One region of the Asaia sp. As-1742 genome, then DNA from elsewhere that is predicted to be linked to it. Evidence: predicted binding sites of a transcription regulator. Region 1 holds the regulator's gene; the other holds the start of a gene.
What was found. Region 1 encodes HrcA, which represses chaperone genes, less so after heat shock. Its sites were predicted from a motif close to GTTNGCACTCNCNNNNNGNGAGTGCNAAC; they were not measured.
Positions count from the first base shown of each region.

Region 1 (15,497 bases):
CGCGCAGGTGCAGGCAGCGCTGGTCGAGCGTGGCTTTGCCTCGGTCGCCATCTCCGGCGAAATGGGCCAGAACGAGCGTTCGCGCGCCATCGAAGCCCTACGTTCGGGTGTGGCACGCGTTTGCGTGGCCACCGACGTGGCCGCACGTGGCATCGACATTCCGGCGCTCTCACTCGTGATCCATGCCAATATGCCGAGCGAAGCAGCAACATTGCTGCACCGTTCGGGCCGTACGGGCCGTGCAGGCCGCAAGGGCACCTGCGTGGTCATGGTGCCTGTCAGCCAGCGTCGCAAGGCTGAGCGCCTGCTCTCCTTTGCCAAGATCAGCAATGCCGAGTGGGAGAGCGTCCCTTCGGCCGATGCCATTCTTGAGCAGGACGCCAAGCGCCTGATGGAAGACGAGACGCTTTTCGCGCCGTCGCAGGCCAATGAAGATGCCCTGGCATCGCAGCTGGCAAATGCGCATGACGCGCATCAGCTCGCAACGGCCTTCGTGCGCCTCTACAAGAGCCGCCTGCCGAGCGTCGAGTCGATCCGTCCGGTCAGCGTTGACGCCCCTGCCCGTGGCATGCGCGACGATCGTGCACCCCGCGAGTTCACAGGCCGGGTGGACCGTATGGGCGGTGAGTGGTTCAGCCTCGCCATTGGTCGCACCGAGCGTGCCGACCCGAAATGGCTGGTACCCCTCATCTGCCGCCTGGGTGGTGTGACCAAGAGCGAGATCGGTGCGATCCATATCGACACGGATCACACACTCTTCGAGATTGCCCCTGACAGCGCCGAGCGTTTCCGCTCCTGCGTTGCCGGTGCCGATGCGGATGAAGCCAAGATCGAGCCGGCTTCCGCCCCGACTGGCCCTTCCGCCCCGCCGCGCGGCCCGCGCCGCCCGCGTGAGGGTGGCTTTGCTCCTCGTGGCAAGGGCGGCTTCCGCGGTGGTGACCGTGGCGGCGATCGCGGTGGCGACAGAGGTGAGCGTGGTGGTGACAGGGGTGATCGCGGTGATCGCGGCGACCGCCCTTCATTCCGCAAGGGTAACTCGGTCGGCAACGGCAAGGGCTCGTCGCGCAAGCGCTACTGATCGGATAAGAAGCGTTCGTCCGGGCGGTTGTGCCACCGGGCGACGGCTCTCGCGATCTGACGGGATTCTGTCCCGCTGCACCCCGCCTTGCGCGGGGTGTTTTGCGTCAAGGGGCCTGATTTTGCGCCCATGATTTGAGGCGACTTCGTTGTTGCAATTAAATTGCAACAACATTTACTGACTCCACACCAATAGAGAGAGTCATTCTCAACTTCGATACTTCAATACTGATCAACGTTATTTCTATTGCACCCGCTTCTTTTCCATGCTTGAACAGCGTCACACAGCCTGCGGGGAGTGGCCATGCGCCCCTCCTGCGTGCAGGACAGAAAAAGGAGCCAACCATGCTTAAAGATCCGAAGGTTATCGAGCATCTGAACATCCAGCTCACCAATGAGCTGACGGCCATCAACCAGTATTTCCTTCATGCCCGCACCCTGAATCACTGGGGCGTCACCAAGCTGGGCAAGAAGGAATATGACGAATCCATCGAAGAGATGCGTCATGCCGACTGGCTGATCGAGCGCATCCTGTATCTGGGTGGCCTGCCGAACGTGCAGCGTCTGAACCAGATCCTGGTGGGTGAAAGCGTTGAGGAAATCCTCGCCTGCGATCTCAAGCTTGAAGAAAAGGCGCTGGCCGATCTGCGTGAAGGTATCGCCTATTGCGAAAGCGTACGCGATTACGTGTCACGTGATCTGCTGATTCGTATCCTCGCCAATGAGGAAGAGCATGAAGATTTCATCGACCGTCAGTTCGATCTGATCAAGCAGGTTGGTATCCAGCGCTACATCACGCTGAACTCCTCGCCGGCTCCCGATCAGACCGCCGAGTAAGACAGAACCGGACACACCTGCCCCGGGCTTGCCCGTACAGGACCCCGGAAACGAAAAAACCCGTCAGCGCAGGCTGGCGGGTTTTTTTATGGCCGGTCGAGTGTGTCCGGCCCCCTACAGGCAGATCGACAAGCCTGCCGATATGATGGCCCATCAGCGCAGCCCGGTGCGAGCGCCCCCACTCAGGCGTAAGCGGCGTTGCCAGCACCCTGATCGACGGTGTTGAAGGCCATCGCGGCCTCCTTTCTCTCGCGCAGCAGACTACGCAGGGCGCACACCACGCCGGGCACGCAATTGCCGCACTGGGCCTTGCACCCCTTGGAGGCATAGACCTCCCGCGCGCGCGAGGCCCCTCTGTTTACGGCATCAGCGATATCATGATTGGTCAGGGCGTTACACGAACAGACGATCATCAGCCATTCCACTTCAGAACGGCGCGACCCTAACAGCGTTTGAGAATAATTCTCAATGATAAATTGCGAGTGATTCTTAAAAAACATGTCACAGCGGTGTCAGAGCTTGCCTGTTCAGCTCAGCAGGCGACCGATCACACGGGCCGTGTAATCCACCACAGGCACGATCCGCCCGTAATTGAGCCGTGTCGGGCCAATCACCCCGATGGCACCGACAATGCGATTCGTCTCGTTGCGCGCCGGTGCCACGACCATCGATACGCCCGACATGCCAAAAAACCCGCTCTCGGCACCGATATAGATCCGGACACCGTCCGATTCCTGGGCCAGCTGAAGCAGGCGCAGCATCGTTTCCTGCGCCTCCAGACGCTCAAAGAGCATCTGGATGGTCGTGAGTTTCTCGATTTCGGTGATGTCGGTCAGCAGATTGCCCTGCCCGCGCAGATAGAGCGTGCCATGCTGCTCATCCCACATCGCAAGACCACTCTCGATCACGCTGGTCGCCAGCACATCCAGATCAGAGCGGTTCTGCTGTAAATTCTCCGAGACGCGCTGGCGCAAGGCACTCAGTGTTACATCGCCAAGCAGGGAGTTGAGATAATTGCCCGCCTCGACAAGGGCTGACGGCGGCAGACCCGGTGGCGTTTCGATCACGCGGTTCTCGACCTGACCATCGGCTGCCACAAGGATCACCAAAGCCTTGCCCGGCCCGAGCGCGACGAATTCGATATGCTTGAGGGCACCATCGCCCTTGGGGGCCAGAACCAGACCCGCTGCTGCCGAAAGCCCTGAAAGCATGGAGGAGGCCTCAGCCAGCGTCTCCTGCATGGATCGCCCCTTGAGCGCCAGACGCCCGGCAATCTGGGCGCGCTCCAGTTCATCGAGCGCGCCGAACTGCAACAGACCATCCACGAATAGTCGCACGCCTTTCTCGGTGGGCAGGCGACCCGCCGAGACATGGGGGCTGAACAGCAATCCGGCCTGGGTCAGCTCCGCCATGACATTGCGTATGGTCGCGGGAGAAAGCGAGGGCGTCAGGCGCTGGGCAAGCGTCTTGCTGGCCACGGGATCACCCGTCTCCATGTACTGCTCGACAATCTCGCGCAGCACATTAGCCGACCGGGCATCCATGCCACCCGGCAGGTTTGAAAGATCGATCATGCCCTGCCCCTTTTTCCGACGCGCCAGCTGGCTTCCTGTCACCGTCCCGAGCGACTAGACCTGTCACGACGTGTCCTGTCCATCCACTCCGGAGTCGTGCCGATGACCCGCCTTGCAGCCTTATATATCCATCCTGTCAAAAGCCTGCACCGGGTTGATATGACGGCACTCGAACTCGACCCCTGGGGGCCGCGTGGCGACCGACGCTGGCTCGTGGTTGCGCCGGATGGGCGCTTCATGACGCAGCGCCAGCATCCGGCCATGGCACGCATCCTGACGGCGTTAAACGGTGAGACACTTCACCTGACCGGTAGCGACGGCTCGGAACTGAGGATCGATCCGCCTGCCCCTCAGGCACCCGCAATGACGGTGAGCGTCTGGAAGGACCATGCCATTGCGGCACGGGATGCCGGAGACGAGGCTGCGGCATGGCTGAGCGCTATTCTCGGCACAGCGTGCAGGCTCGTGCATATGGCCGACCCGGCCCATGCCAGACCGACCGATTTTGGTAGCGTGAGCTTTGCAGACGGGTTTCCCCTGCTCGTCACCAACACGGCATCACTCGACGACCTCAATGCCCGTCTTGATCAGCCCGTGCCGATGGAGCGTTTCAGGCCCAATATCGTCATCGAGACCGATCAGCCCTGGGCTGAGGATGAATGGCGCTCCATCCGGATCGGTACAGTTGAACTCGACCTGGTCAAACCCTGCAGCCGCTGCATCGTCACCACCATCGATCAGGAAAGCGGGACGATTCCTGTTCCGCGCGAGCCACTCAAGACCATGACCGGATTTCGCCACCGTCCCGGTGGAGTCATGTTCGGCCAGAATGCGGTCATCCGCCACGCAGGGACCATCCGACTTGGGGATGCGGTTGAACTGATCGACTGAGCGGGTCGGCTGGGCACGACGCCGCGCCCGGTCATCCTGACAATCTGCCCCTGGTCGGAGGACGCGTGCCTCACCCGTTGCCTTGGGTGATGGCGGTGACGGCAGGGTCCCGGACGGACCTGACCCGCATGATTCTGCCTTGTCATTCGGCTTTGTCATTCAGGGCCCCAGGCGCTAAAGCTGCACCCGACCGCATCTTCTGCGCTTGAAACGAGGAAAACGCTCCATGTCCAGCACCCGCCCTTCAGGCCGCAAGGCCGACGAGAACCGCGTCGTTTCCATCGAGCCGGGCTTTGCCCGCCATGCCGAGGGCTCCGTGCTGATCCGCGTGGGTGGCACCGAGGTTCTTTGTGCAGCCTCGATCGAAAACCGCGTGCCGCCTTTCCTGCGTGGTCAGGGGCAGGGCTGGATTACCGCGGAATACGGCATGCTGCCGCGCGCGACGCATACCCGTGGCAACCGTGAAGCGGCCAAGGGCAAGCAGTCGGGCCGTACGCAGGAAATCCAGCGCCTTATCGGCCGCGCCCTGCGCGCCTGTGTGGACCTGCGTGCCCTGGGCGAGATGACCATCACGCTCGATTGCGACGTGCTCAATGCCGATGGTGGCACGCGCTGCGCCGCCATCACAGGCGCCTGGATGGCCCTTGCCATTGCTCTCGACAAGCAGATCAAGGCTGGCGTGCTCAAGCGCTCGCCCCTGCGTGCGCAGGTGGCTGCGGTCTCTTGCGGTCTGACCGATGCCGGCGCCGTGCTCGATCTCGATTACATCGAAGACAGCTCAGCCCAGGCCGATACGAATTTCGTTCTGACCAGCGAAGGCGGCATTGTCGAAATTCAGGGCACGGCAGAAGACGCACCGTTCAGCGAGAGCGAATTCGCCTCGCTGATGGCGCTTGCCAAGCTGGGCACGTCGCGCCTGTTCGTTGCCCAGCGCAAGGCGCTTGAGAGCGTTACAAACAGCAGCGCTGCAAACGGAAAAACGGCGTGAGCAGCGCGGCACCAGCCGACATGACCGAGCCCGGCCAGCGGGTTCTCAGGCGGGGCGAGCCCGTTGTGCTCGCCAGCCACAACAAAGGCAAGCTGGCTGAATTCCGGGTTCTGCTGGCCGATAGCGGCATCGAGATCGTCTCGGCGGCGGAGCTCTCTTTGCCCGAGCCGGAAGAGACGGCTGACAGTTTTGAGGGCAACGCCGCCATCAAGGCGCTTGCTGCAGCGCGCGCGACGGGGCTGCCTGCCCTGTCTGATGATTCCGGATTCTGCGTCAGCGCCCTCGAAGGGCGTCCCGGCGTCTATTCAGCCCGCTGGGCCGGCCCGGGTGGTGACATGCAGGTGGCCATGCAGCGCGTTCATGACGAAATGAACGACGCGGCCGATCGCTCGGCCTCCTTCGTGGCTGTGCTCTGCGTTGCCTGGCCGGATGGTGTTACACGCTTTGCTGAGGGCCGTTGCGAAGGGGCGGTCTGCTGGCCGCCACGCGGCGCGCAGGGCCATGGTTACGACCCGATTTTTATCCCCGAAGGTGATTGCCGCAGTTTTGCCGAACTCTCGGCAGAAGAAAAGAACGCGACCAGCCATAGAGGTCGTGCGTTGGCCCGGTTTCTGGAGACCTGCGTCGCACCCGATGGCGACTGAATTCCAACAGGAGTACCCGTCATGAAGAAAGGCTTGTTCCTTTTTCCGGCCTGCGCCCTCGCCTCCTTTGTGGCGGCAGTCCATGCGGCGCCCGTTTTCGATCCGACCGGCTTTGACCTGCGTGAAACAAAGGCCTTCAGCATGTCGGTGCTGCCCGCCACTGCACTGGGGCAGCCCAAGGCCGATGCCCCATATCGTCTGACGCCGGGCGGCGTTGCCCTGAGCAGTGAAGCGCGCAAGCCAACGGCCTATCACGCGCGCCAGCCACGAACGGAGTTTTCCGAATCCCGTCCCTGGCGTGTGGCTGACGCCGAAGCCATGCTTGATGCGACGATTCATATCGATCGTTTCCCCAAAAGCGGGAATGTCGTTCTGGCCGAACTGACCGCCGATGAGGATGCGACCCCGATCCTGCGCATTCTGGTTGATGGCGACCGTCTGGTGCTGCATGGTCAGGTCGACAATGCGCCAGAAAATGGCGTTGTGCTCGGCACGCTGGATAACACCCACACCGCCCATATCGTGCTTCACACACGCCCTGACGGCATGATGACAGTAGCGGCCAACGGAACGCCCAGCGCATTCCGCCTGTCACCTCAGGCGATGGCAATTCCTGTGATGTTCCGCACCGGCGCCCACGCAATCAATGATATTGGCACGACGCCAGACCAGATTGCGGTGACACTGACAGGTCTGAGCGTTCATCATGGTGCCGCACAATCAGGCCTTCGCTCGTAGGATCACGATCCCGAAGGCGACAAACACGATGGCGGTCAGACGGTTGAAAGCCCGTCTGACCGGCCGGCGCGACAGAAAGCGCGAGAGTGACCGGCCGCCGAGGCCGTAGAGTGTGAGCCACAACCCGTCCGAGAAAAGATAGGTCACAACCAGTATGCCGAATTGCGGCAGAACCGGCTGATGATGATCAATGAATTGCGGGAAGAAGGCAGCCGCGAAAAGCAGTAATTTGGGGTTGCTGATACCGACCAGAAACCCGGTGCGGTACAATGCCCAACGGCTGACATGCAGCGGGGCTCCTGAGGTCTCTCCGGGGGGATCGGGTGAATCACTCGCCCGCCATGCCTTAATTCCCAGAAAAATCAGATAGCCCGCGCCAGCGTAGCGGATAATATCGAACAGCCGGGGCATGGCGATCAGAATCGCGCCAATACCCATGACCGACAGTACCAGCGCCAGCAGTAGCGCAGTGATACACCCGGCCATGGCCGCAAGGCTGCGGCGGAAACCCACCTGAACACTACGGCCCAGGGCGTGCATCATATTCGGGCCGGGTGTTGCCGAGATGAAAAAGACGGTGACTACGAAAAGCCACCATGTCTGAAGGGTCATGCGAGGTCCCATCACGGATTTGGGCGTTGGTGCGAAGCGCAAGGATAACGGAGCACGCGCGCGCACCAAGCGCAAAGATCATCGCCGGGAAATCAATGCTGACAGGGTGGCTCCAGGGACTGGGCGCAGGCACGCCCCATGAATAACGCAACAAGGGCTGATGGATAACCGGCGACCATAAGCATCAGGTCTCTCACAATCAGATCTTGAACCACCGCGATCTGACACGGCCGTATCAGGATATTGCTTGCGTCCACTGTGGAGGGGGGCGGCGCCCTTATCCTTCCAGAGACTGCAACTCGAACAGGCGGCGATAGATCCCCCCTTCACGCCGCACCAGCTCGGCATGCGAGCCATCCTCCTTCAGCGCGCCCTTGCTGAACACGAGGATACGGTCCAGCTCCATCACCGTGGACAACCGGTGCGCCACCACAATCACTGTGCGACCGGCCATCAGGCGATGCATGGCGTCCTGCACCAGAACCTCGGACTCGGAATCGAGGCTGGACGTTGCCTCATCGAAAATCAGCAGGGGGGCGTCGGCTAGAAACGCACGGGCAATCGCCACGCGCTGACGCTCACCGCCCGACAGCTTGACCCCACGCTCACCAACGAGCGTAGCGTAGCCTTCCGGCAGACGTTCGATAAACGCACTCGCGTTGGCCAGCTGCGCGGCACGCTCGATTTCGGCCTGCGTTGCCCCCGGTCGGGCATAAGCGATATTTTCCGCAAGGGAACGATGGAATAGCATCGGCTCCTGCGGAACGATGGCGATGTGGGCACGCAATGAGTCCTGTGTGACATCGCGCACATCCACGCCATCGATCAGCACCCTGCCCCCGGTTGTGTCATAGAGACGCTGGATGAGCTTGGTGAAGGTCGTCTTGCCCGAGCCGCTTGGCCCGACAAGGGCAACACGCGAACCGGGGGTGATCGAGAGATCCAGATCACGATAAAGCGGCGTATCCTGACCGGGATACTGGAACGTCACATTCTCGAAACGAACGTCACCTTGCGTGAAGGCGGCCTTGCCCGCGCCCTTGTAGTCCTGAACGCCGGGCGCCTGATCGAAAATGGCAACAAGCTCTTCCATCTCGTTGACAGAACGCTGGACCTGGCTGACCTGCTGGCCCAGATCTCGCAGATAGCCCTGCACAAGAAACACCATCGTCAGCACATAGGCCACATCGCCGGGTCCGGCCTTGCCCTGCCACCATTCCCAGACGATCAGCGCCACCAGAAGCATACGCATGACCAGCGAGGCAAAGCCCTGCAGGTTGGCGCTGTTGGTCCCCCTGATCCAGGTGCGCGCCGTGCGCCCGCTCCAGGCACGCAACACGCGGTCCAGCCGGCGTTCCTCGCGATGTTCGGCGCCGAAAGCCTTGACCACGGCATTGCAGGTCACGGCATCAGCGATAGCCGCACCCACTTTCGTATCCCAGCGATTGGCCGCGCGGGCCGAAGGCGCCACGTAACGCAGTGTCAGCACGACGGAGAGCCAGGTGAACAGCACAACAGAAAGTGCCAGCACGGCCCCCATGAACGGAGAGTGCCATGCCAGAACAAGCGTGGTGCCGCTCAGGACCAGCACCTCCGGGGCGATCAGCAGCAGCAAGGTGTCGTCAAGCGTGTCGATGGCCCACATGCCACGGGTCAGTTTGCGTACGGTGGACCCTGCGAAATTATTGGCGTGCCAGTCGGTCGAAAAGCGCTGCACACGCGCAAAACCCTGAGACAGGGCGCGCTGCATGATGGCAAGGCTGAGATGCGTAATGCCAAGATAGGAGGAACGCCGCCCCAGAAGCCCCACCAGCCCAAGCGCGATCAGCCCACCCACCATGAACAGCGCATCATTGCGCAGGGCCATTTGTGCGGCATCGTGAGGGGCACCGCCAGTATGGCTGGAGATATCGGTTACCAGTCGACCCGACAGGACCGGCGTTGCCACGTCGGCAATGGTGGCGAGCGCAATACCGAGCACGGTGCGTGTCAGAAAGGCCGGATGCTCAAGCCATCGGCGCATCACGAAGCGCACGATATCGACAAAGGCAATATCGCGCGGCCGGGTCGGGGTGTTGTCGGTATTGGACACGAAAGAAAGCTCCTCCGCCAGACGTTCGGCTGGGCGGGCATACTGGTAGTCTGGGGCGGGAAGCGCTTATTGTGGGGCTTCAAACGCCCTTATGCAACATGATGAAATGGTTCTGATGTCTCTTCCCTCGGCCAGAAGGGCCATGACCCTCGCGCAGGCACGTCAATTCATCACGGCACTGGCCGAGGCCAACCCGGATGCCGAGAGTGAACTGGTCTATGACGACGCTTTCTCCCTGCTCGTCGCGGTCGTGCTATCGGCCCAGGCAACCGATAAATCGGTCAACAAGGTGACGGCAGGTCTCTTTGCAGCCGCACCGGATGCAAGGGCCATGGTGGCACTGGGTGAGGAGGGCATTGCGGGCCATATACGCACGATTGGCTTATGGCGTGCGAAGGCGAAAAACGTGCTCAAACTCTCCGAGCAACTTCTGGCGCTGCATGGCGGTGTGGTCCCCTCCGATCGCGTGGCTCTGGAAGCTCTGGCCGGTGTCGGGCGCAAGACGGCCAGCGTGGTGCTGAATGTCATGTTCGGTGAAAGCGCGATGGCTGTGGACACGCATATTTTCCGCCTGGGTAATCGCACAGGGCTTGCGCCCGGAAAATCCACGCGCGCAGTCGAGGATGGGCTGATCAAACGTATCCCGAAGGACATGCTGCGTCCCGCCCATCACTGGCTCATCCTCCATGGGCGCTATGTGTGCAAGGCGCGCAGCCCGGAATGCGGACGCTGCGTTGCCTTTGATCCTTGCCGCTTTCCCCTGAAGGACCAGTTGCAGCAGAAAACCGCCGCCGCAAACCCTGCGTGACGCACTGAGACTGGCCCCTCGCGTAGATTATATGATGGTCTCGGTGACAATGGCTCTGCGGGTGTGCAGATAGCGACAGAGCCGGAAAGGTTCCCCCTTCCCGGCCCTGTTGGCAGACATGATCGACGATACGCGCCAACGATCGCTGAACCGCCTGTCAGCGGGACACGTTCCCTGATTTGGGAACGGGCGCCACCAGGCGGATCGTATCAGGCGCGACGACGTGAGGCTTCGAGAACCCTGTTATCCTGTGCCTGCGGTTCATCCATGAAGTGGATGCTGAGCACCATGTCACGTCCCTGTGCCTGACGGGCAGGCAAGGCGAGTGCGGCATAACCATTGGTCCAGCGATAACCGGCGGCGAACGCATCGTGCCAGCCGGCCAGTGAGCCGCCCTCGAGATGCGTGGTCAGAGCGATCTCACCCTGTGCATCGCGCAGCGACACTGCGCCGATCAGCGTGCCGAAAGCGCGACGGTCATCCACAAAGGCACCGTAGAGATCACAGGGGCGCATGGTCTCGCTGATGAGCGTGACATGCTCTGTGCCTGCCGGAAGCTTGAAATGAGCCACACCCTGCGCTGTGCCCATGGGCTGATGCACCCTGCCATCGACGGTCATGACCTGCAGGTTCGAGGCCTTGCGGGGCTTTGCTGCCACAGCCTTGATACCTGCACGGGCAGCAATGCGACGATGAAGCGGCTCGACAAAATCCTGCTCGACACGCAGCGGTGCGGCAGGCGTGACAAGCACGCGGGCATAATTCAGGCTGTCTGCACCCGAGATACGCAGTTCATCGAGATTGGGCAGATAGCTTTCCACCTCAACGCCATCGGCCAGGATGATGTAATGCTCACCCATATCGATATGGTAGTACGTGTAGTCCAGACGCTCACGATCGTAACGCACTGACTGGCCATTGACGAGCATGCGGACCGGCACGAGGCCACCGTCCAGATGCAGGCAATGCTCGCTGGTCAGATACATGTCCTTGCAGGGCTGGTTGTCGGCCAGGGCATTGCGCGCCACACAAACGGCATAACCGGCAAGGTCATCGGGCAGTGTCGGGCTGACGATCTGCTGCCGGGACACCATGCGCATGATGGGACGTGCCACCCTGTGGCCGCCTTCGAGCGTCGTGATCAGGTCGCCTGCCACAAGATCCTGCACCGGGCGCGCGCCATCGGGCGTCTCAATCATCGTATCCGCAAGGAAGCACGGCGCCGACGCATTATAAGCGATGGCAGATGCACCCTTGCCCCCTGGATACGTTACGATCAGGAATTTCGAAGGGTCATATCCGAGACCAATATCGACCATGACACTCGATACCTTTCCAGCCTCGCTCGGGCCCGGCCCAATCGTCAATACACCCGTTTCCTGATCGTAGGACCAGGTGGCCTGTTGGACCTCTTCCAGCGTGATATAGGTATCAACACCCAAGCCTCTTATTTTCAGGTTAGAGGGCGGATACTTGCCTTTGATACCAATGAAATTTTCTTTTCCAGGCGCCAGATTGATTGTCGTATTGACGTATCTTCCGGCGATGGTGAGATCGGCACCGTTCATGTTGATGGTCTGACCGGTGATATTGCCGAACATCGGATAGGCCAGCGTGACGCCGGTCGCACTGGGGGTACGAACAGATGTAAGGTTCAGCGTCCCCGATCCGCTAAGATCTGCGCCCGCTTGCGCATTAATATTCACTTTCTCGAACGAGAGCGTTCCGTCGTTGTAGATGTCGTTCTGTAGAATAAGCCGGTCAGCGTAGGCCCAGCTACCAGTCCCCTTCAGGGTAACCGAGCCGGTGGAGGTAATATTCGGGCTGCATCCGGTCGAAGTCGTGCCGTAGCCAAAGTACTTCACCCCGGTACCAAACGTAACATTCAGCGCGCCAGAAACCTTGAGTGGAGCCAAGGCACTCTTCGGGTAAGTCGATCCGGTAATAATGCCTCTGCAACCCGAGTCGACGGTGACGTTTTTAACATCGCCCTCTGAAACATTGCAGTCGACCCACCGCAGTTTCGAGGTAATATTTAGATCCGTCACCATGAGTTGCCCCGTTGTTTTTTCCAAAACATATCACGGGGTAACGAACGGTATCATTTTAAAATGTTTCTAATTTCCTAGTTTTCCTGTTCGTTTGCAAAATAAATTACTTAGCACAAACATTGATGATACTGATCTATTATATATCTTATAAACGGATAATATTTGACATGATACAGTGAAAATATGAACTTATTGCAGCATCCGTAATATGTATCAATTATCTATTTCTTTAGTAGACCAGTTCGCACGTATTATAATATATTTATCGTAATATATAATAATTATCTCAAAACTTATTATATATTTAGAGTTTTATACTGTGGAATAGTTATTATTTATTGTACGTTTCCGTAAACAATGCAGAAACCTTGCCCTGCGCATAGCGAATTTGGGCGAGCGGACACCGGAAAGGCCTGTTTCTCTGGCGTTTTCCTGCACATGGGCTCTGGCCTTCTACCTAACCGAGTCGTGCTAGCCAATACTATGGCCAGCGCAGTAACCCTCAGCAATGGGGCGTACGCCATTTGGTATGGTCCCATCTCACCAAGGCTCTGGGTTATAGGCCTCAATCCCTTCCCCTCCCCCGTGGATGACATAATGTGAGAAGCTGGACGAAGGGCGTGCGTTCACGTTCTCATGCGGTAAAACGGCTCATCCCGGCATCATCGGCAAAGAGATTTTATGTCCTCCCTCAGCCTCTTCGCGATTCTTCTTACACTCTGCACGGCCTGCGGCATCCTCAACTACAAGCTGCTGCGCCTGCCCATGACGATCGGCATCCTGCTGATTGCCCTGATCGTGTCGCTTGTGGTCAAGGGGCTGGACATGGCCCTGCCCAGTGTCGATCTACACACTCTGCCCATGACGCTTCTGGCCTCGGCCGACCTGCCCGGCAATTTGTTGGACGGTGCCTTGTCTTTCCTGCTTTTCGCCGGTGCCCTGCAGGTCGATACACGCCATCTGATGGAGCGGAAATTCTCGGTATTCTTCCTCGCCATCGTGGGGACGATACTGGCGGTGTTCATGCTGGGTGGGGCCATGTACTGGGTCATGGCGCAGGTGGGACTGCCCGTGCCATTCCTGTGGTGCGTGGTGCTGGGGGCCATTCTCGCGCCAACCGACCCGGTTTCGGTGGTGGGCATGTTGCGCCGTCTGGGTCTGCCGGGGCCCATTCAGGCCATTTTTGCCGGAGAAAGCCTGTTCAATGACGGGGTGAGCATCGTGATTTTCGGCCTTGCCATGACGCTGGTCACAGGCGAGGCGCATCACCTGACCCTGATGGATGCCGCCGAGGCTTTCGGGATCGAGGCTGTAGGGGGCGCGGGGCTTGGTTTTGTGGCCGGTCTGATTGCTCTTCTCTGCTTTCGCGCGGCACGCGACAGCCACTTGCAGCTTCTGGTGTCGCTCAGCCTGGCGGCAGGCACATTCAGCCTTGCCCATGCGCTTGGCATGTCAGGCCCGATCGCCGTGGTCGTGGCAGGCCTCTGCCTGGGGAGCGAACGCGCCAAGAGCAGCATGGACGACCATGCGCGGGAGGAACTCAACAGCTTCTGGACACTCGTTGATGAGATCCTGAACGCCCTTCTTTTCCTAATGATCGGCTTTGAGGTGCTGGCCGCCATTCCCAGCCAGCGTGCGCTCGTGGCCCTGCTTCTGGGTATCCCGCTTTCAATTGCAGCGAGGGCGCTCAGCGTGTTTCTCGCCATCCTGCCGATCCACCTTTATGGAGAAGATCGCGGGCGCATGCTGGCCGTGCTGACCTGGGGCGGATTGCGCGGTGGCATTTCTCTGTCGCTCGCGCTCACTTTGCCTGCCGGACCGATGAAGGAGGTTCTTGCCCCGATCTGCTACGGCATCGTGGTCTTTACCATTCTGGTGCAGGGATTGAGCATGGAGCGTGTCGCTCTTCATTTCTATCCAAAGAAGGGCTGAGGGCTACTCAGCCTTTGCCAGAGGCAGATTGGGTACGCCCCTGAAACCGGGGCGCGGTACCCATAGCCGCGCACCGCGCCATGAGCGGTCTGATATGATCTCCAAGGCGCGCCCCCGGCTCCGATCTGCGCCATCGCGCACCATGACCGCGCCATCGCGCCAGACCGTGAAGCGATCGACATAGATGCCACTTTTGCACGCCGATGGCAGGGGAGCAGCGCTTACCACGAGCGCGTTGCCCGTACACTCGGAAGGTGGGTCTACTGAGCGGAGCCTGGAGAACAGGATGGCGATTTTCTGGCCTCTCCACTCAATATGGCACCGCTGAGCATCGCAATCCGGCAGCTGTGCCGATGATATGACAGACCGGGGCCAGGCCTGCACCCAGGCAGAGAGCGTATGGGCCGAAAGGCTGCCATGCGGCCCTGCAACCCAGGCATTCCCTTGTCGGAAAGCAATGAGACCGGCATCGGGCGAGACAAGCAGCACAGGCGCTGACAAACAAAGCGGTGACGCAACTCCGGTCAGCATGAGAGACAGCCCCATGAAACGGGCCTTGCCACGCCAGAGGCACAGGATTACCAGCCCGGCCATATACAGGACCAGGGCCCAGCAAGGCATATGGGGCACAGCGATATGAGCCATTGGCCATGCTGCAACATGGGCTGCCAATGACGAAACCAGCCCGATCCCCTGGCCCATGACCCAGAGAGGCGCACCAGCGCCCCCCAATGGCATGAGCAGCAACGCGCACAGCCCTGCGGGCATGATGCAGAATGCCGCTATCGGCACCGCAACAAGATTGGCCAGGATGAACCAGGGCTGAAAACTGCCAAAGCCCGCCATGACGAGTGGAAGAGTCGCCCCTCCCGCCAACGCACTGGTGAAGGAAAGCAACACGAGATGATGGCCGATGCCGCCCTGATGCCCCTGTTCGGCTCGCCGGACAAACCACGGCCGCATAGCTTCGTAGCCCGCAATCAGGGCCATGACGGCTGCAAACGACATCTGGAATGACAGATCGAGCACCAGCACCGGAGACGCCATGAGCAGGACCAGCGCCACCAGAGCCAGCGAGCGCATGGAGAGCACGCGACGCCCGCTGAGAAGGGCAAGGGTTGCCAGACCCGCCATGCCCAGACTGCGCAAGGCTGGCAGATGGAACCCAGTGAGCGCCACATAGATCACCCCCCCTGCCAGCGCCGCGAAAGCAGCGATTTCCCGACAGGGCAGACGCAGGCCGAGCCACGGCC
Region 1 is NZ_VWWA01000002.1:141,335-156,831, reverse strand. It holds gene F3J08_RS03440 (DEAD/DEAH box helicase) at 1-1,078, shown strand, start outside; gene bfr (bacterioferritin) at 1,423-1,914, shown strand; gene F3J08_RS03430 (bacterioferritin-associated ferredoxin) at 2,097-2,327, opposite strand; gene hrcA (heat-inducible transcriptional repressor HrcA) at 2,442-3,488, opposite strand; gene F3J08_RS03420 (MOSC domain-containing protein) at 3,591-4,379, shown strand; gene rph (ribonuclease PH) at 4,606-5,367, shown strand; gene rdgB (RdgB/HAM1 family non-canonical purine NTP pyrophosphatase) at 5,388-6,011, shown strand; gene F3J08_RS03405 (hypothetical protein) at 6,033-6,749, shown strand; gene F3J08_RS03400 (LysE family translocator) at 6,732-7,361, opposite strand; gene F3J08_RS03395 (ABC transporter ATP-binding protein) at 7,639-9,414, opposite strand; gene nth (endonuclease III) at 9,569-10,261, shown strand; gene F3J08_RS03385 (Hint domain-containing protein) at 10,471-12,177, opposite strand; gene F3J08_RS03380 (sodium:proton antiporter) at 12,994-14,244, shown strand; gene F3J08_RS03375 (ComEC/Rec2 family competence protein) at 14,248-15,497, opposite strand, start outside.

Region 2 (15,497 bases), on a different contig from region 1:
CCCTGCGCGAGGAACTGAAGGAAAAAGGCGTAAGCGTAACGGCCCTGCTGCCCGGCGCCACCGATAGTCGTTTTCACAAGAATGCCGGTATGGCCAGCAGCGCCATTGATCAGGGTCACAAGAATGACAAGACCCTAGTAGCCCGGCAGGGTTATGAGGCTCTCATGAATGGCCTGGACCATGTGGTAGGCGGCGATGAAGAGACGAAGCGGGCGGTAGAGGAAAACCGCGTGACCCCAGAGCCCGTCAAGGCAGCGCGCCACGCCCGACTGACGCGCCTGCATTCCTGAGCACCCAGGAGGGCTCATGCGCCTTCCCCGGGATCATAAACCCCGGTGGAGACTGAGCCATGACTTCTCAGAGCGACTGGCCGCCTGACACCTCGATGCGCTGCGCGTTGACCCAGCGGTTATCGTCCGAGAGAAGCGAGGCGATCATCGGGCCGATATCATCAGGCTGGCCGACACGCCCCAGCGCCGTGTTCTGGGTGATATGACGGGCAATCTCGGGGTTATCCCGCACGGCGCCACCGGAGAAATCGGTCTGTATGGCGCCGGGTGCCACGACATTGACCGTAATGCCTCGCGGGCCGAGTTCCTTCGCCATATAGCGCGTCATGGTCTCGACTGCGCTCTTCATCGAGGCATAGACGATGCGACCCGGAAAGGTGAAGCGTGTCAGGCCGCTGCTGATATTCAGAATACGTCCGCCATCCGCCAGAAGGGGCAAGAGCGTCTGTGTCAGGAAGAACGGCCCCTTGAGATGTTCGCCATACATGCGGTCGAACTCGGCCTCGGTGGTATCTGCCAGGCCGCCATTATGGGCACTGCCAGCGTTATTGATCAGATAGTTAAAATGGGACAGGCCCCATTGGCCCAGAATGTCCTTCACCTGCCCGGCGAAGACGCTGAAACTGTCGCTGCTGCCCATATCGAGTTTGAGCGTGGCAGCCTTCACACCGGATTGCTCTGCCAGAGCGACAACGGCCTCCGCCGCCTCCCGATTACCCTGATAGGTCAGAATGACGCCAATGCCTCTCCGGGCAAGAGCCTCGACGGTGGCTCGGCCCAGGCCACGGCTACCGCCCGTTACAAGCGCGATGCGATGAATGGAAGTCATGGTGATATCCCCTCGTTTCGATACGCAGAGGAGACCATGCGCGCTGGCTTGCGATAAGCCGCGCATTCCTGTCATCATTATTCACCATAACAGAACAATCGGCAGGGCGCGCTCATGGACAGACTGGCCAGTATCGAGCTTTTCCTGCGCGTCATCGAGCGCGGCAGCTTCAGCGCAGCGGCCTCTTCCTGCGGTGTTTCACGACCCGCTGCGAGTGCTGCCATACAGGCGCTGGAACGGCGTCTCGGCACGAGGCTGTTGCATCGCTCCACACGTCACGTTCAACCCACAGAGGAAGGCAAACTCTACTACGCCCATTGCCGCTCGATCGTCGCTTCACTCGAGGAGGCCGACCGGTCCATCGGCTCAGCGCTGAGCGGCGTGATCCGTCTCGATACGGTCGGGCATCTTGCACGCACCATTATCCTGCCCGCTTTGCCCGATTTCCTGTCCCGTCATCCGGGGCTTACCGTGCATCTGGGCGAGGGCGAGAGGCTCGTCGATCTTTTGCGTGAAGGCGTGGATTGTGTGGTACGCGGCGGCCCCCTGCCCGATAGCGACATGATGGCCCGCCCGCTGTGCCTGCTTCCGGAAATCACGGTGGCCAGCCCTGATTATCTTGCCCGTCATGGCACGCCCCGTGACCCGGACGATCTGGACGGGCATTGCATGATCGGCTTTGCCTCGTCCCGCACGAAGCAGGTCCTGCCGCTGGAATTCAGCGTTGGCGGCCAGCTTGTCGAGCGTATCCTGCCAGCTCGGCTTCTCGTTTCCGGCGCGGAATCCTCAGCGACAGCAGCGTGCCTCGGGCTTGGTCTGGCCCAGGCGCCGCGTTATCGCTTCGAGGCTGAACTGGCACGCGGTGCGCTGGTCGAGGTGCTTTCTGCATTTCCTCCGGCCCCGACGCCCCTCACGCTTCTCTACCCCAGCAACAGGCAGCTCCCACCGCGCGTACGCGTTTTCATGGACTGGCTGATCGACATCTTTTCTGCGTTCGACAGAAACAATCGCAAACAGGCAGAAAAATGAAACGCCCGTTTTCCGGCCTCACGTTTTGAACGGAGGGGTTAGGGTGATCTCATGCTGTTCGATCTTCCCTCCCATGACACGCTCTATAAGGCGCTTCTTGCGCGCGATCCCCGATATGACGGACGGGTTTTCGTGTGTGTTGGAACGACGGGAATATTCTGCCGTCTGACATGCCCGGCACGCAAACCCCTCGCCACCAACTGCACCTTTCGCGACAGCGTGCGCAGCTGCATCGAGGCCGGGTTCCGCCCCTGCAAGCGATGTCACCCGCTCCAGGGCGGCGCCGCTCATGACCCCCTCATTGCCGGGTTACTTGACAGGCTCGAAGCCAATCCGGGCCGGCGCTGGAACGAGCAGGATCTCGTGGCCCTCGGGTTGGACCCTTCAACTGTCAGGCGCAGCTTCAAGCGGCATTTTGACATGACCTTTCTTGATATGGCCCGGCAGCGTCGCCTGCGCGACGGCTTCCTGACCCTCTCCCAGGGAGAGTCAGTCATCTCCGCCCAGCTCGATTCAGGATTTGAGTCGGCCAGCGCCTTCCGTGAGGCCTTTTCCAGACTGATCGGTTGTGCGCCCGGCACGCTGCAGCAGGGCGGTCTGTTGCAGGCCAGCTGGATTGCAACGCCGCTGGGCGACATGCTGGCGGTATGCTCGACGCGTCACCTGCACCTTCTCGAATTCATTGATCGCAAGGCCCTCCCGCGCGAGCTCAAAGCCCTGCAAGCGGCGCTCAAATCACCTCTCGGTCTTGGCGGAACCCGGGTGACAGAGCAGGCACACGCGGAACTCAACGCCTATTTCGCGGGCGTATCAGCCCGTTTCGCGACACCCCTCGCCCCCCAGGGATCGGAGTTCACACGCCGCGTTCATCGCGCCCTTCAGGACATCCCACCTGGCGAAACACGCAGCTATAGTGCCCTTGCCCGTACCATCGGCCACCCGGGTGCAGTCCGCGCCGTGGCACGCGCGAATGGCGCCAATTGCATCGCGCTCATGATCCCGTGCCATCGGGTGATCGGCGCAGATGGCACCCTGACAGGCTATGGCGGCGGATTATGGCGCAAGCAACGCCTGATCGAAATCGAGCGTTCATTCAGCGCCCGGATCACAGCATAGGTTCCGCCATCTCATTTTCCTGCCGGTGAAGCCTGCTGCCCCAGCCAGAATACCGGCATCATGGCAGCGCGGCGAACACAGGAAATCCATGACAGGCGCGTTATCTCTGCGCTCGACTAACCTAAACAGCGGCAAGGCTGACAAATGAGACTGGCGCGGCCTTTCGAAAACAACCTGCACAAGAAGCACATCAAGGTCGTATACGCGTAGTCGACTGGCAACAGCGATACAGTGACGGGCGATGTGCACTGGACGTGCCCCGCCGCTCCGCCCTTTCGTTACGATAGTGTTACTTGATGCGACACAGCGTGGCTGTAACAGTAACGTCGCTCTCGCAACGACGGGACGAATACTGCACAGGGATCCGCAGCAATATGTCTTTTCCTCAGCCGCCATCCAGACTGCCCGTTCAGCTGCCTTCAGGAGCGATCAAGCTTGGCGTAGTCGCACTGGGTGCTGTCGCGATTATCGCTGTGCTCAATCCATTCTACCAGATCGCTTCAGGCTATTGCGGCATCCTGACCAATTTCGGTTCAGTCCAGCCCAACGCTCTCGAGCCCGGGCTGCATATCGCCATACCGGTCTATCAGAAGATCATCTCAGTCTCGACCCAGCCGCAGACCATTACCTCGCATGAGCAGGCTGCCACGCACGACCTTCAGGACGTGCGCACATCTGTCTCGGTAACGTTCCACATCGCACAGGCTGATGCCCCGGGTTTTTATCGTGATTTCCGCACGCTGGACATGCTTGCGCGCCGTATCATCGAACCCACGGTCTCGAATGACGTGAAGGCCATTACGGCCAATTATAACGCAGAGGAACTCATCACGAAGCGTGATCTGGTTGACGGGCAGATCAAGGATCTGATCATCCGGTCGCTTCAACCCTACCACCTGACCATTCATTCTGTGAACACAGCGAATTTTGCGTTCTCAACAGCCTATGCACAGGCCATTGAGGCCAAGCAGGTCGCCCAGCAACAGGCGCTTCAGGCCCAGTACACGTTGCAACAGACGCAGATCTCGGCGCAGGCGCAGGTCGTACAGGCCAAGGCGCAAGCCGACGCCGCCATCGCCACAGCGCAGGGACAGGCGCAGGCACTATTGGTGACCTCGCAGGCGCAGGCAAAAGCCAATAGCCTGGTCTCGCAATCCCTGACGCCGGCGCTGTTGCAGCAGAAGGCGCTTGATCGCTGGTCGGGCACCATGCCGACCTATCTGAGCGCAGGCGCTCCCCTGCCCTTCATCGGCACCATGGATGCGGTTCAGAAGTAAGGAGACGACACCTTGTTGATGACGGGACTTTCTTTCGAAAAAGGCCCCTCATCACGTCGACGCTCATCCGGCCTTCTCTCCAGGCTGGAACACAGATCGGATAGGCCATCGACCGGGGATCACTCCCTGCCTGATCTGGCACGTTTTCTGCCCCCGCGACCATCAAGGGGATCAACGCTACAAATCTGACTGGTCATGTCCAAAGCTGCGATCCCGACCCGTTTACCTGTTCTCCTAAGATGACGAAGCCTACGGGCAGTGATCTCACCAATACGCCGCCCATAAAAAAACCGCCCTGTCTTGCGACAGGGCGGCTCTTTCGTAACCTCGATGGAAAGGCGCTGGATCAGAAATCCATATCGCCCATGCCACCCATGCCACCCGGACCACCGGCCGGAGCGGCCTTCTTCTCGGGCTTTTCGGCAACCATGGCTTCCGTGGTGATCAGCAGGCCAGCAACCGAAGCTGCATCCTGCAGAGCCGTACGGACAACCTTGGTCGGATCGATGATGCCAGCAGCCACCAGATCCTTGTACTCGGCGTTCTGAGCGTCGAAACCGTGCGTGTACTCGTTGATCTCGAGCACCTTGCCAGCGATGACAGCGCCATCTTCACCAGCATTGAACGCGATCTGACGCAGCGGAGCCTGCAGGGCCTTGCGGATGATGTCCGCACCAACGCGCTGGTCGTCGTTCTGGAAGGACAGGTCCTTCAGGGCAACGGAAGCGCGGGCAAGAGCCGTACCACCACCCGGAACGATGCCTTCTTCAACAGCGGCGCGGGTTGCGTGCAGCGCGTCATCAACGCGATCCTTACGCTCCTTCACCTCGACTTCGGTGCTGCCACCGACGCGGATAACGGCAACGCCACCAGCCAGCTTGGCCAGACGTTCCTGCAGCTTCTCACGGTCATAGTCCGAGGTGGTTTCCTCGATCTGCGCGCGGATCTGTGCACAACGGCCCTTGATGTCGTCCGTGTTACCGGCGCCTTCAACGATCGTGGTGTTTTCCTTCTCGATATGCACCTTCTTGGCGCGACCGAGCATGTCGAGCGTGACGGTTTCGAGCTTGATGCCGATGTCTTCGCTGATGACCTGGCCGCCCGTCAGGATGGCGATGTCTTCCAGCATGGCCTTGCGACGGTCACCGAAGCCAGGAGCCTTGACAGCAGCAATCTTGAGGCCACCGCGCAGCTTGTTGACGACCAGCGTGGCCAGAGCCTCGCCATCGACGTCTTCCGCGATGATCATGAGCGGACGGCCGGACTGCACAACGCTCTCGAGCAGCGGCAGCATGGGCTGAAGCGAGGACAGCTTCTTTTCATGGATCAGGATGTAGGGGTTATCCAGATCCGCCATCATCTTTTCGGCGTTCGTCACGAAATACGGCGAGATATAGCCGCGGTCGAACTGCATGCCCTCGACAACGTCGAGCTCGGTGTGGAGGCCCTTGGCTTCCTCAACCGTGATCACGCCTTCGGAACCAACCTTCTGCATGGCCTGCGAGATCATCTCGCCGATTTCATGCTCGCCATTGGCCGAGATCGTGCCGACCTGAGCCGTTTCGGCCGGGGTCGTGATCTTGCGGGTGTTCGCCTTCAGCTCTTCAACAACGGCTGCAACAGCCTTGTCGATGCCGCGCTTCAGATCCATCGGGTTCATGCCAGCGGCAACAGCCTTGGCACCCTCACGGATGATGGCCTGTGCCAGAACGGTCGCGGTGGTCGTGCCGTCACCAGCGATGTCGTTGGTCTTCGAGGCCACTTCGCGCACCATCTGGGCGCCCATGTTCTCGAACTTGTCAGCCAGTTCGATTTCCTTGGCGACGGAAACGCCGTCCTTGGTGATGCGCGGTGCGCCGAAGCTCTTGTCCAGAACAACGTTGCGACCCTTCGGGCCCAGCGTGACCTTCACAGCGTCAGCCAGGATGTCTACGCCACGCAGCATACGCTGGCGGGCATCAGCGCCGAATCTTACGTCTTTGGCAGCCATAATCTTTTCTCCAGTAGAGGTTCAGTGTGCGAAAATGGGGAGGCTGGAAATCAGCCGATCACACCCATGATGTCGCTTTCCTTCATGATCAGCAGCTCTTCGCCGTTGATCTTCACCTCGGTGCCGGACCACTTGCCGAACAGCACGCGATCGCCAGCCTTGACGTCCAGTGCTACCAGCTGACCCTGCTCATTGCGGGCACCCGGACCAACGGAGACGATTTCGCCTTCCATGGGCTTTTCCTTGGCGGTGTCCGGAATGATGATGCCACCGGCCGTCTTCTGCTCGCCCTCAAGGCGGCGAACGACGACACGGTCATGCAAAGGCCGAAAATTTGTCATAATGGATCGCTCCACTCTATCTCTAAGGCGGCGCCCTTGCTCAAAAGCAACGCCGCCGGTTTGCGCGCCCGCTAAGCCGCAGCGCGTTAGCACTCCCGTAGCGAGAGTGCCAAACAGGTAAGAGAGCCCCCGCCCAGCGTCAAGACCCCCGCCATATCTGCCACCTGAATTTCATCAAAAAATCAGTAAGCCGGCGCTTGTTCATTTCCCGGCCGGGAGACGTTCGATCAGTTGCCCTCATCAGGCAAATGCGGCGCCTCCTCAAGCCGGGCGCCATCGATCTCGCGCTTAACACGGTTCTTCTCCTGCGTTGTTCTGGCGCGCTCGCCCTTGCTCTGCCCGAAGAGATGCCGGTTTTCATCAGCCTGCCGAGCATCCTTCTCACGCGCCAGACGTTTGCGTACCCGACGCAGGTTGACGATCTCTGCCATGTTATCGTTGCTCCTGATTAAGATGAACAAGCAAGAAGGAGGGCCGTTCCATGGGACGCCTGATATCCCTGACCGCCTCGGATACGCATCATTTTTCTGCTTATGAGGCAGGCGACGCCAAGGCACGTCGCGCTCTCGTGGTGGTTCAGGAAATCTTCGGCCTTACCGATCACATCCGTGCCGTGTGCGATGAACTCGCAGAGCGTCATGGCTATCATGTGATCGCCCCTGCCCTGTTTGATCGTGCAGAGCGCGATGTGGTTCTCCCCTATGATTCCGAAGGCATGACCGAGGGCCTCGCCTTGCGCGAGAAAATCAGCCCTGATGCATTGCAGGCCGATATCACCGCGGCTTGCCATGCCCTGAATCATCACGGTCACTCGAAGGTCGGCATACTGGGTTTCTGCTGGGGCGGTCTCGTAGCATGGGAGGCCGCGACCCGTACGCGCAACTTCGCGGCTGCCTGCGCCTGGTATGGCGGCGGAATTGCAGCGCTCAGCCACGAAAAGCCCCATTGCCCGGTGCAACTGCATTTTGGCGGTGAGGACGACCATATCCCCCACACCGATATCAACACCATTCGCGAAAACAGGCCCGAGGTCGAGATCTTCGTCTATGACGATGCTGGCCACGGCTTTGGCTGCAATGATCGTCCGAGCTTCAACAAGCCGGCCCGGGACCTCGCTTATGAGCGCAGCATGGCGTTCTTCGAAGCCCATCTCTGATACCTTACACTCTCAGTCAGGAAATCCATCATGTCCGCAGACAGCACCAATCCGCTCGTTGACAGTCCTGAACGCGATGCCCGCATTGCCGCCAAGGCAAAGGAACTCTGGGAAGCCGATGGCAAGCCTGGATGCGGGCCTGAGGCCTACCATGAGAATGCCTCGGAAATTATCGGCATGGAGGAGCACCCGCACGCGGGAGAGATTCCCGTGAAGGATCTGCCTGACCCGCAATTTGCTGATGTTCAGGTAGAGAACGCTGAAATCCAGCAGAATCTCGGAGAGTTTCCCGAGCGTCAGACCGACCAAGGGGACCGTGAGCATTTCCCGGAGAAGCAGGATCAGGCCTGATCACGCCGGCCTACATGGAAATTGGGCAGATGCTTCCGGCAGTAAGACGCGGGAAGTGCTTCGCTCCAACGAGACAGGTCAGTTCTCAGCGCAGAACGCGGCCTGCAACGGCATCCAGCTTTGCCAGCATGGCAGGGTCACGTGATGCCGGAGCTGTGATGATCGCATGATCCAGCGCCCGCTCTGCACCCGAGGGGCACAGGCCGCGCTTCTTGCCGAGTTCAGGAATGATGGCCTTGACCAACGCCTTCGCCTTGGCGGCGTTCTGGGTCATGACGGCCACAACCGCATCGACCGTCACGGAGTCATGGTCGTCGTGCCAGCAATCGTAATCTGTCACCATGGCAATGCTGGCATAGCACATCTCGGCTTCACGGGCGAGTTTGGCCTCTGGCATGTTGGTCATACCGATGACCGAGCAACCCCACTGACGGTATAGCTCGCTCTCTGCGCGGGTCGAGAATTGCGGTCCCTCCATCACGAGATAGGTTCCACCACGCACCATTGGCACGCCAATCTTTTCGGCCTGTTCGGCAATAACATCGCCCATACGGCCCGAAACCGGATCGGCCATGCCGACATGGGCCACGCAGCCACGACCAAAAAAGGTCTTTTCACGCGCAAACGAGCGGTCGATGAACTGGTCAACCAGAACGAACTGTCCCGGAGGCAGATCCTCACGCAGCGAGCCGACAGCGGAAAGCGAGACAATATCGGTCACGCCAACGCGCTTGAGCGCATCGATATTGGCGCGGAAATTGAGTTCTGACGGCGGAATAGGATGACCACGGCCATGGCGCGGCAGGAACACGCAGCGCACACCGTCCAGCCGGCCAAACAGCAATTCGTCGGAGGGCTCACCCCAGGGAGTTTCGACCCGACGCCATTCCTTTTCTTCCAAACCGTCGATGTCATACAGCCCAGACCCGCCAATAAGGCCGATCACGGGTTCGATGATCACGTTTTCAGTCATGCCGAACTGCCTTTGCTCTGTGTCGGTAAATGTCGCGTTCAGGAACACCAGAATGGCTGGCTTCGCAACCTGTCAGTGTTTTCATTCTGCCCTGCATGGCTCTGTTCTGACGATTCTGATATGGGTTCAGGCTATCAGGCTGGCGCAAGACCGGCTGGAACAGAATGTGGAGCTTGCCATGAGCGAGACCTTGGACCCCAAGACATTTGGCACCCTCATCCGGGACGACGTGCCTCATGACTCTTTCAAGGAAAAGGCGCGGCACTGGTTCGAGACCCTGCGCGACAAGATCTGCGCTTCGTACGAAGCCATTGAGGACGAGGCAGTCGCCAACAACTCGCCGGTCCTGCGCGATAAAGCCGAGGCCGGTCGCTTCGTGCGCACGGCGTGGAACCGCAGCGAAGACCCGGACAGCGCCCTTCAGGGTAGTGGCGTCATGTCCGTCATGCGTGGCCGCGTCTTTGAGAAAGTCGGCGTGAATGTCTCGACAGTCTGGGGCGAATTCTCACCCGAGTTTCGCAAAAACATGCCCGGTGCCGATGTCGACCCCCGCTTCTTCGCGACCGGCATCTCGCTTGTGGCCCATCCGTGCAACCCGCATGTGAGTGCAGCCCATTTCAACACTCGCATGATCATCACCAGCAATGGGTGGTTTGGTGGCGGGGGTGATATTACCCCCATGTTCCCCGACAGCGCCGAAGCGCAGGAAGATGCTGCTGCCTTCCATGAGACGTTTCGCAAGGCTTGCGAGCCGCACAACCCTACATATTACGAGAAGTTCAAGGCCTGGTGCGACGAGTATTTCTTCCTTCATCATCGTGGTGAACCACGCGGGCTTGGCGGCATCTTCTACGATCACTTCAATAGCGGTGACACCGAAAAGGATTTCGCCTTTACGAAGGATGTCGGCCTGGCTTTTTATGAAGCCTATCCGCGTGCTGTTCGCGCGCGCATGATGCAGCCCTGGACCGAGGCTGAGCGTGAGGCACAGCTTATAAGACGTGGTCGCTATGTCGAGTTCAATCTGATACATGATCGCGGAACCGTGTTTGGCCTCAAGACCGGCGGCAACACGGAAGCGATCCTCATGAGCATGCCACCCGAGGTCAAATGGCCCTGATGAAGGGTGCTTCGGGGCAAACGCCCCGAGGCGTGGCGACACGATTTAGCCGCAATCATCTGGCTTACCAGCCCGTGCTGGCCAGACCGGCGGTGAAAGGGAAGAAGTGCGCTACAGGTTGACGTCTCATGTGACGGGCAAAAAGACGACCCGACGCAGCTTTCTATCCGCTGTTGTCGCGACAAATCTAGCTACCATCCTTCCGGCCTATGCCTGGGAGGATGACGAACGGAGTGTCACGACATCGTCACTGGTCGACTCACCTCGGCTCATTGTGGGTGGCGGTCCGGACTCCCTTCCCGGACAGGTTGCCCCGCTCGTGGCAACCGCTCTCGCAACCGGCCTCAATACGCCTCCCCCCATTGCCGTTCATTATGACATGGGACGTGACGGCGTCACGGCTGCCAATCTGTTCGATAATGTCAGCCCCGAAGCCGATGGCGGCACCGCCATCCTCGCACCCGGTGCTGCGCTGATCGCCTCGCTTTCCGGCGACGCCCGTGTGCATTTCGATTTTTCGCGCTGGGCCGCTCTGATCGTGGCACGCCGCCCGGTTGTAACGCTGGCGCGCGCGGAGTTGCATCGCACCATACGCACGCGCCTGAGCGGGCTGTTCCATGATCGACCCGTCAGAGTAGCCGTGTCCCACCCTACCGGCGTGGAACTCTCCAGCCTGCTCGGGCTTTCCCTTCTTGGGCTTCACCCCCTGCCTGTCGCTGGCTATGCGAGCAAGGCTGAAGCGATGGAGGCTCTCAAATCGGGTCAGGTCGATGCCGTACAGCTTACGCCCGGTCCCGGAGATGACCTCGCCACCGATATCGCGACCGCACCGGAGGGGATCAAGCCTATCTTCTACTCGGGCCCTACCGTAGCCAACGTACCGAGCTTCGAAGCGACATATCTCATGGCCCGTGGTCATGCACCGGCAGGTGCCCTGTTCGAAGCATGGCGTGCCGTCTCCAGCGCAGCCGCGTCAGCGCTTGTCCTGGCATTACCCATGCTCACACCGCCACTGGCCATTGCGCGCTGGCGCCACGCCTCGCAGGAGGCGATTTTGGACAGCGCCTTGCGAAGCTGGAACGACACGCAGCATCTTACGGTGGTAGCCGGCGCCGACGCCGCTCCCCTGCTGAATCAGTGCATGCCGGAACTCACCTCGCTTCTGGCACTGCGACGCTGGATCAACAACAATCAGCCGCGCTGGCGCCAGGGTCAGGAAACACGCCCCACCTGAGGGCACATCCGGACATGATGTGAGACGAGACAGAGCCGCAGATATCCGGCTCGAGTGACGTCGCCTCAAAGGCGGTGACGGGCCCTGAGCAGGATCCGTACCGCTCCCTTATTGCGCTTATGTGTGTGGACCACCGCAAGGATGAGGGGTCGCAAGTCGCCCCGCTCCAGCCAATGGGGCAACTCCTGACGGATAACGCCGCCCTCCTGACCGCTGCCGAGCCCCGTAATCACCTCAACACAGCGAATACCCTGCTTGCTTGCGGCGTGCAGAAAATGATGGAGCTTGTAAAAGGCATCCTGAGCAAAATGCCCGTGCAGGTCGAGCCGCTTCTGCGGCTTCATCTTACCGGTCGCCAGCGCGTTCCATGACGTCGTATCCAGACCCGGCTGCCGGCCATTGATTTCGAGGCGCTCGTGAATCATGGCTGGTTTTGCAGCGGGCGTTGCCACGCGCATCACCTCACGCACCACATAGCGCGGCGCTGGCGAAACCCCGCCGGTCCCAGCGCCCATAGCTTCGACGAGGTCACTCGAGGTGCCGCGCCCCGATGCGACGGCGCCCTTGATCCTGCCTCTTGGCGCGGCACCTGAGCGCCGGCCAGCGCGCCCGGCGGCCCGGAGAGGCATGATCGTACGCGTAAAAGCCTGCCACAACGTTTCGTCTTCAGAACTCAGATCACGTCGCGACACGGCTCTTCCTCGATGACGCGCACGGATACGCGTTCAGTTCTCAGGGCAGTGCGCCCTCATGGCGCATCCTGTTGTGTTTCTGGCGTCTTCAGGGGTGGCTCCGCAACGACCTGTTGCAGTGGCACGCCCTGATATTTGCCTGTCAGGGTTTTGAGGAAAGCAACGATATCGTCAACGTCCTGCTTCGACAACGTTGCATAAGGCGTCTGGTAACGGGCCATCTGACGCACGGCATCCGCCAGAGTTGCGGCACTGCCATCATGAAAATAAGGGGCCGTCAGCGCAACGTTGCGCAGATTGGGCACCTTGAATTTCTGGTGGTCATCAAGCGCATGGGTAAACCCCTCACGCCCTGAGTCCACATCGGTCAGCTCGGCCTTGCGATCCGTGAAATACGGACCTTCCAGTCCCATGACCTCATAAGCATCGCCACCCACGGCCACGCCGCTGTGACAGCCCGAGCAACCAATCGCCTTGAAGCGCTCATAGCCCCGCTTCTCCTGCGCCGTAATCGCGTTGTTATCCCCCTTGAGATAAAGGTCGAACGGGCTGTCAGGGGTGATCAGGGTTTTTTCGTACTCGGCAATGGCATTGGTGACCGTGCGCTGATTGACAGCGTTGGGGCCATAAAGAGCCTCGAACGCCGTATGATATTCCGGCACGGCGGCAATGATGGCGGCCACGGCGGGCCAGTCATGCGACCCCATCTCCACCGGATTGGTCACCGGTCCCGCCGCCTGGGCTGCGAGGTCAACAGCACGCCCATTCCAGAACTGTGCCACGTTGAACACGGCATTATAGACGCTGGGTACGTTGATCGGGCCTTTCTGGCCGTTGATTCCCGTTGCCGTGACGAGATTATCCACGCCCCCCTTGTCGAGCCCGTGGCAGCTCGCACAGTTGAGCTTGCCATCACCCGAAAGACGACGATCAAAGAAAAGCTGCCGACCCAGCTCGGCTTTCGTCCAGTCCACCGGCAAGCTTTCCGGGATAGGCTGAATGACCTCTCCCGCAAATTGCGGCGCGACCCCGGGCGTTGCGTAATAGCGACGACGCTGGTCAGCCACCCAGGCCAGCACATCGCCACGGGCCTTTTCGGTCATGTAGGCATGCGGATGCATGAGCAGATAGGCTGCTGGCGGCATGCGGTTCTGGCTGATCACCTCCTCGATACGCGACAGTTGTTCAACCGAAGGCGGCTTGCCAGACATGAATGCCGCAAGGATAGGCTCAAAACGGAAATGCCTCTGCCCCGCTACCAGATCGCGCTCCATGATCTGGTTGGCAAAAGGCAGCTTGAAATAGAACGGGAGATCCGCATTGCGCGTATGGCAGTAATCGCAGCGTGTTTCCTGAAATGCCTGAAACGCGGCCAGTGCCTTCGGGTCATGCCATGTGGCGCTGTTCGTCGGCAGACGCGGCGCACCCTGATGATCAAAGTGAGTCAGATAAGCGATCGTAGCGCCATAGGCCGCAATCCCTGCGACCGCCAATCCGGCAATGGTTCTTTTTATAAGTCTTCTCTTCCCGGCGGCATCCGACAACCGACAATCCCCCAATTTGTGCAGATTGGGGCAACATGTCCAAACAGGTTGCGCCTGTCAAAGTATTGTTACCAATGATGCTGATAGGTATCGCCGATAGTGTTAATCTATTTTAACGATACGTCATCTCTGCATAAGCGCTACGTGCACGATACATCGGCTCCGGCTTCAGAGACTATGGCAGTCATTCAAGGTCGTCCTGCTGTGCGATCGGGATGCGAGGCGTCGCAGGATTGCCCCTCAGGAAGCTTCATCATCCGTCTCGCCAAGAGCCTCGCGCAGTCGACGCCGTGCGACGGAAACATAGCGGGTATCGATATCAATCCCGATCCCGCTGGCTCCGAGCTCATGCGCCGCCACCAGACTCGTTCCCGTCCCCATGAACGGATCAAGCAGCACGGTGCGCTCGTCATAGCCATGAAGGGTCATGCACGCCGTCGGCAGCGCCACAGGGAAGGTTGCAGGATGGAGGAATTTCTCCTTGCGGTGGCGCACCGTCTCGTACGGGATGAACCAGGTATTGCCCCGGCACCGCCGATCGACCGCGTGGCGCCTGCGATTGATGTTCGACTTGTCAGTGAAGGGAACACCCGCAGCGAGACGCTGGAGCGGCACATCCCCCTGATGCGTCAGGTGAAAGACGTGCTCGTGATTATGGTTGATGAAGCGTGTGGAATTGACCGGCTTGAAATGACCATAGGTCTTTTCCTCGATCGAGACAGACTTGATCCAGACGATATGGTTCTGCAGCACGAAAATATCACGCAGCTGCGTGATCAGTTCGAATGGGAGCCAGGGCTGTGCCGATGAGCCGGCAATATTCAGAAAGAACGAGCCACCCGGTTTGAGCACGCGGGCAATCTGGGTGCAGATGATCTGCATCCAGCCGATATAATCCTGCTCGTCCAGACGGTCATTATAGGTGCGGTAGGCAAGACCGATATTATAGGGTGGCGATGTCACGACAATATCGACCGATGCCTCCGGCATACGGCGCATGACATTGAGCGCATCGCCACGTATCAGGGCGTGGGGACCAATCGCCTCCCGACGCGCCCTGACCTTGTCATGCTTCATCAGGCGGGAGGATGCGGCAGCAGCACGACCATTCGGCCGCGACTGCGCAGTTTTCCAGCCAGCGCCTCCGCCTCGGTGCCCCAGCCAGTGAACAAATCCGTTCGTCCGACACCCTTGATGTCGCTGCCGACATCCTGCGCGAAGACAAGATGCGTCCAATGCCCCTCTGCCCCGTTTGCCTGCGGCAGATGCGTATCGATCCAGAGCGGCACGCCCAGCGGCAATACACTGCGGTCCACAGCAACGGAACGACCGGGCGTGAGGGGTATACCCATCGAGCCGGGGGCGCCGCGATCAAGCGGCACCGTATCGATACGCCGGAAGAACACGTAATTGGGGTTTTGCTCCATGACGCTCTGGGCACGATCGGGATGCGCAGCAAGCCAGGCCCGCAGCGTAGCCAGAGACACATCCTGCGCCGCCATCTGACCCTGGCTTACCAGCACACGACCGATCGGCACATAAGGCTCGCCATTCT
Region 2 is NZ_VWWA01000001.1:434,289-449,785, reverse strand. It holds gene F3J08_RS01900 (SDR family oxidoreductase) at 1-290, shown strand, start outside; gene F3J08_RS01895 (SDR family NAD(P)-dependent oxidoreductase) at 358-1,119, opposite strand; gene F3J08_RS01890 (LysR family transcriptional regulator) at 1,234-2,148, shown strand; gene F3J08_RS01885 (bifunctional transcriptional activator/DNA repair enzyme AdaA) at 2,200-3,264, shown strand; gene F3J08_RS01880 (prohibitin family protein) at 3,639-4,541, shown strand; gene groL (chaperonin GroEL) at 4,888-6,531, opposite strand; gene groES (co-chaperone GroES) at 6,582-6,872, opposite strand; gene F3J08_RS01865 (DUF4169 family protein) at 7,100-7,303, opposite strand; gene F3J08_RS01860 (dienelactone hydrolase family protein) at 7,354-8,028, shown strand; gene F3J08_RS01855 (DUF2934 domain-containing protein) at 8,059-8,379, shown strand; gene F3J08_RS01850 (S-methyl-5'-thioadenosine phosphorylase) at 8,465-9,352, opposite strand; gene hemF (oxygen-dependent coproporphyrinogen oxidase) at 9,531-10,472, shown strand; gene F3J08_RS01840 (hypothetical protein) at 10,579-11,706, shown strand; gene F3J08_RS01835 (Smr/MutS family protein) at 11,772-12,398, opposite strand; gene F3J08_RS01830 (cytochrome-c peroxidase) at 12,455-13,912, opposite strand; gene F3J08_RS01825 (site-specific DNA-methyltransferase) at 14,183-15,019, opposite strand; gene F3J08_RS01820 (murein transglycosylase A) at 15,019-15,497, opposite strand, start outside.
Region 2: the regulator HrcA is predicted to act here: its motif matches at 6,958-6,986, upstream of groES (co-chaperone GroES).